2 regions of the Nostoc sp. 2RC genome follow, and region 2 is predicted to be linked to the other one. Evidence: riboswitches for the same ligand, from Rfam matches in the RefSeq annotation. Region 2 holds a riboswitch; the other holds the start of a gene.
The links. Region 2 has a riboswitch for cyclic di-AMP ahead of GNE10_RS01545 (glycosyltransferase). Riboswitches for the same ligand answer to the same signal wherever they lie in the genome.

Region 1: linked by a shared signal. The riboswitch ahead of GNE10_RS27310 (universal stress protein) and the one ahead of GNE10_RS01545 (glycosyltransferase) in region 2 are both predicted to bind cyclic di-AMP.

Annotation. Positions count from the first base shown of each region.
Region 1 covers NZ_JACKZU010000336.1:5,577-8,049, forward strand. The annotation lists gene GNE10_RS27305 (ArsB/NhaD family transporter) at 1-305, opposite strand, end outside; gene GNE10_RS27310 (universal stress protein) at 418-1,038, opposite strand; cyclic di-AMP (ydaO/yuaA leader) riboswitch at 1,278-1,487, opposite strand; partial or broken gene GNE10_RS27315 (ABC transporter ATP-binding protein) at 1,525-2,361, opposite strand.
Region 2 covers NZ_JACKZU010000005.1:46,388-48,860, forward strand. The annotation lists gene GNE10_RS01535 (DUF5615 family PIN-like protein) at 1-317, opposite strand, end outside; gene GNE10_RS01540 (DUF433 domain-containing protein) at 310-621, opposite strand; cyclic di-AMP (ydaO/yuaA leader) riboswitch at 1,150-1,349, shown strand; gene GNE10_RS01545 (glycosyltransferase) at 1,512-2,473, shown strand, end outside.

The DNA.
Region 1 (2,473 bases), on a different contig from region 2:
ACTATACCCAGTAATAAACGCTTACCTTGCCCTTTAGCAAGAATGACTATTTGAGTAGCTAAATATTCAAATATTTTCGTAGGCTCAAAAGCCCGCACTAACACCATAACTCCAAAGAATAAACCGAGTGTGCCATGACTATTGCCGATGTAACCAACAGCTTGTTCTAGGGTCATGACGTTACTAAAAACTAATAACAATGCCCCTAATAATGCAGCAATAGTAAGATGTACCCATTCTGTCATCACTAAAATAATGACGCTAATAAATGTAATTACACTGAGAATGGCTTGCCAGTTTTCCACACCTTAACTCCCGAAGTTTCATGGATTAGCTATTAGCGAAAAAAGCCACCTAAATGTAGGTGACTTATCTAAGATTACAATTTGATATAGTTATTGAAATTCTGAATAGCGATTATTCATCAATACAGCGAGGAATGCCTACAACGGCGCAGGGGAAATCAGAATCTAGTGCTTCAATCATTGGATGATTGACAGATTGACAACCAACAAACAAAATATCGGCAGCTTCTAATTCCACAACTTTTTTCAATTCTGTGGAAATGGAACCAAACCGCAAATGAGATTTGAAACAACCTTGCCATTCTTCAGCCAAACTTCGTGCTTGCCAAAGAATTCTATCTGCTTCTTGCAATGGAGTGATGGCTGTTTCCAATTTTGGTTGAGTCAATACGAGTGTGGGAGATTTTGATATTTCACTAATCTGGCATTCCAATGAAGGCTGCTGTCTGGGAAAATTCAAGATGTTGACATAGCGGCTGCTTTCATTGTCTTCTAACACATAAACAGCTTGGACTGTAACTTCTGTATTGGTAGCTAAACGGGTTTGATGGGCAATCCAAAAGGCAAGATCCAATGCCGTATGGCTATTGGGAGAAGCATCATAAGCAACAATCAAGTTAACTGAATTTGTTGCGGGGGATTGTTGAGAAAATGGATTTTTGGGTTCTGGCAACAATACCATTTGTTCAATTAAGTCATCTCGACCTATGGCACTTTGCAGACGTGCTAACATTGGCTTAATTTTCACAGTTTTACTTCTCCAAATTAAATGAACAAGCAATGAGAAGCAGGGCGACCAATTTTGGATTTTGAGATTTCGCGGAAAGTCTGAATGGCGGCTTTCGTCACTGAGAACTTTCCAAGACTGATTTTGGATTGTTCTGCAAAAATCGCAACCGAAAATCGAAAATCTAAAATTTACAATTGGTAGAGGAAACCCCAATAATAACTGCATTACAGCCAAGTGTTGGGGGTTCCTTCCATTGCCTACGGAGTTAGCTGACGGGCTAAGACTGGAAGGTGTCTCTCTCTTGGTAGTACTGAGTGTTGAGTGCTGATTGCTGAGTTAATATTCATAATTCTTAACTCCTAACTCTTAACTCTTGACTCTTAACTCCTCAGTTTTTAGGAGATTAGCCCCATAATATGGTTCCTCCGCCTCAAATCCAGCTTTAATGAATTTGAATTAGGCTACCCGCTAAAAGAATGATAATCTACTTTACTCGTGTTGCGTGAAATATCGATCTAGGAAATTGAGGGCGTGGTTGCGGAGTTCAAAATATTCTTTTGAGTTACGCATGGCAGCACGATCGCGTGGATGTTCAAAGGGAACTTCTAATATCTCGCCGATATTAGCCGCAGGGCCATTGGTCATTAATACGATGCGATCGGACATGTAAATTGCTTCGTCTACATCGTGGGTAATCATCATCACTGCTTGCCGATGATTTTCCCAAATATCCAAGACTTGCCGCTGCAATTTACCACGAGTGAGTGCATCTAGCGCCCCAAAAGGTTCATCCATTAGTAACATTTTCGGACGAATTGCTAAAGCTCTGGCAATACCTACGCGTTGTTTCATACCTCCAGAAAGTTCATCAGGATACTTATCAGCCGCCGCCGTTAAGTTTACCATTGCCAAGTGTTCGTTTACAATGCTAATTTTTTCAGTTCGATTAGCATTTTTTAACACTTCATCTACAGCTAAACGGATATTTTCTCGCACTGTTAACCACGGTAACAATGCGTAATTTTGAAACACCATCATCCTCTCTGCACCTGGTTTACGGATTTCTTTTCCATCTAAACGTACTGAGCCAGAAGTTGCTTTTTCTAAACCTCCAATAATCTTCAGTAGTGTAGATTTTCCACAACCAGAGTGACCAATTACAGAAATATATTCATCTTCACCAATCGTTAAATTAACTCCATCTAAAACCACAAATTTATCTTTATCTGGTGTCTAATAAGACTTGACTAAATTTTCAATTTCTAAAAATCCAGGACGGGACATAACTTGAGTTTTGGTATCAATAGGTAATGAGGTATATTCCATCATCAAATGCTCCAACAATAATTTAATCAAGTTTAGATTTTGGATTTTCGATTAATTTTGAAAAAACAGTGCTTGTTTACTAAGAATTTTAGATTTATTGCGCCCATAAATC
Region 2 (2,473 bases):
CCCAGCATCTCTTGAGGTGTCATCACCTCATAAATTAAAACCAAAGTTTCAATGATTTCACCAATTGAACGAGTTCCTTTCTTACAGTAGGTAATACCAGGATGGTCGAATCTAGAAATTGCAATAATCAAACAATCTGTATCTTGAGTAAACAGTATTCGCTGTGTTTCCTGAATAAACGCTAACTGGATTTCATCACTTTGAGTGCGTAATTCCACATCATTGGTTGTTGTGACATCAATTCCATAACGACGCAAGCCAAGCGCGATCGCCGGATCGACGTTCTCATCCAGATGAAAGCGAATTCGTTTACTCATTCCTCAACTGTCTGAGTTTCTCTTGCAGACGGGAGGGAGAATTTTGCTTCAGTACCTCAACTAACTCATCCTCTTGCGCTGTGCGACGATCAATTTCGTCTCGGCGATCGAAGTAATAAGCCATTGCTGCATAAACAGATGCCAGTGACAGGTTATATTTACCAGCAATTTCTACCAAAGAATATCCTAGCTTTAGATGCATCATCGCCACATCTTCTACAGCAATGCGAGTACCGATAATGCAGGGTTTTCCACTCCGCACATCAGGAGCGATCGCAATATGCTCTCGACTGACTAATTGCATTAATGAATCTTCCGTATCTGTTCCATTATTTAATAATATAGAGTTTTTCTACCTCTGACCAAGTGAGATGTAGAAATACACCACCAGAATCCTTACTTGAACAATCTGAGGTATGCCCACAGCGGCAAGCTACGCTAAAACTACATAAGGCTTCAATCTATACTAAAAACAGTAGACTCTGGTTCCAACAGTTGAGTTACTGGCAATATTTTACATTGTTTAAAAAATGGCAGTCAGCTAGGATGGTTAATCGATCCAAGCGATCGCTGTGTTTTAGTTTATCAGCCTAATCGTTTGCCAGATTTGTTAGCAGAACAAGATATATTACCAGTGTTAGAAGATATAAATTTGACACTCTCTGTTGATGAAATTTTTGCTTGGTTACAGCGAAAAAACTGATAATGACCCTACTCCCACTCCAACGGGGCTTCGGTGAACAATCAACACCCCTTCTCCCTGACGACACATTTTTTCTTCGTACTGTTGACATGCTTGAGGAACCCACGTTATAAAATCTTAAGAAAATTAAATCAGTCTGCCTAATCCACTTTTATTACCTAAAAACTTTTGTAAAAGGTAAACCGGAGCGGAGGAACCAATTCTGGGGCGTATCTTGCAGAAAGTGAAGAGTTAAAAGTTACTAAAGCAATAACTCATAACTTTTTTCAGAAGGACATCTCTCAGTCCTAGCCCGTCAGCTAACTTCGTCGGCATTGAGAGGAGACTGAACGAGCAGCATTCTTACTAAGTAATGCCTTGTTCTCGTCAGTGTCCTTTGGCTGGTAACTTTGCACTTCGTTGTACCTGCCCTCGGCCTTGAGGAGAAGATAATATTACCTCCATTTCTGGCGTTTGAGGCAGGATTATTTACCTTGAGGTAAAGTTCAACCATGTTCCAGAATAAGAAACATCGCATTGCCCTCATTTCTGTTGATGGTGACCCAGCTGCTGAAATTGGTCAAGAAGAAGCTGGAGGTCAAAATGTATATGTGCGTCAAGTCGGTTATTCACTAGCAAGGCTTGGTTGGGAAGTGGATATGTTTACTCGTCGTAGTAATCCCCAACAAGCTGCCATCGTTCAACATAGTTTAAACTGTCGTACTATTCGGTTAAAAGCCGGCCCAGCAGAGTTTATTGGGCGAGATAACTTATTCGACTATCTACCTCAATTCATCAGAGAATTTCAGCAATTCCAGCAGCACCAAGGGTTTCATTACCCTCTAATTCATACCAACTACTGGTTATCTTCTTGGGTTGGTATGGAATTGAAAAAGCAGCAACCCCTAATTCAGCTACACACTTACCACTCTTTAGGAGCGGTTAAATACAGAAGTATTGGTGATGTTCCTGTAATTGCTGCCCAGCGATTAGCTGTAGAAAAAGCTTGCTTGGAAACTGTAGACTGTGTGGTTGCAACTAGTCCCCAAGAGCAAAAGCACATGCGGGTACTGGTTTCTAGCAAAGGAAACATTGATATGATTCCTTGCGGTACCGATATCGAAAAATTTGGACAAATTTCCCGGTGTGTGGCGCGCGAAAAGTTAGGAATTGCGCCAGAGGCCAAAATAGTCCTCTACGTTGGACGCTTTGACCGCCGTAAAGGAATAGAAACCTTAGTGAGAGCCGTTGCCAAGTCTAATTTTAGGGATAACGCTGACTTGGAGCTAGTCATTGGTGGTGGTAGTCGTCCGGGTGAGAGTGATGGCATCGAACGCGATCGCATTGCCAAGATAGTCACAGAACTCGGATTAGAAAATCGTACAACCTTTACCGGTCGCCTAGATGATACTATCCTTCCCTTCTACTACGCTGCTGCTGATGTCTGCGTAGTGCCCAGCCATTATGAACCTTT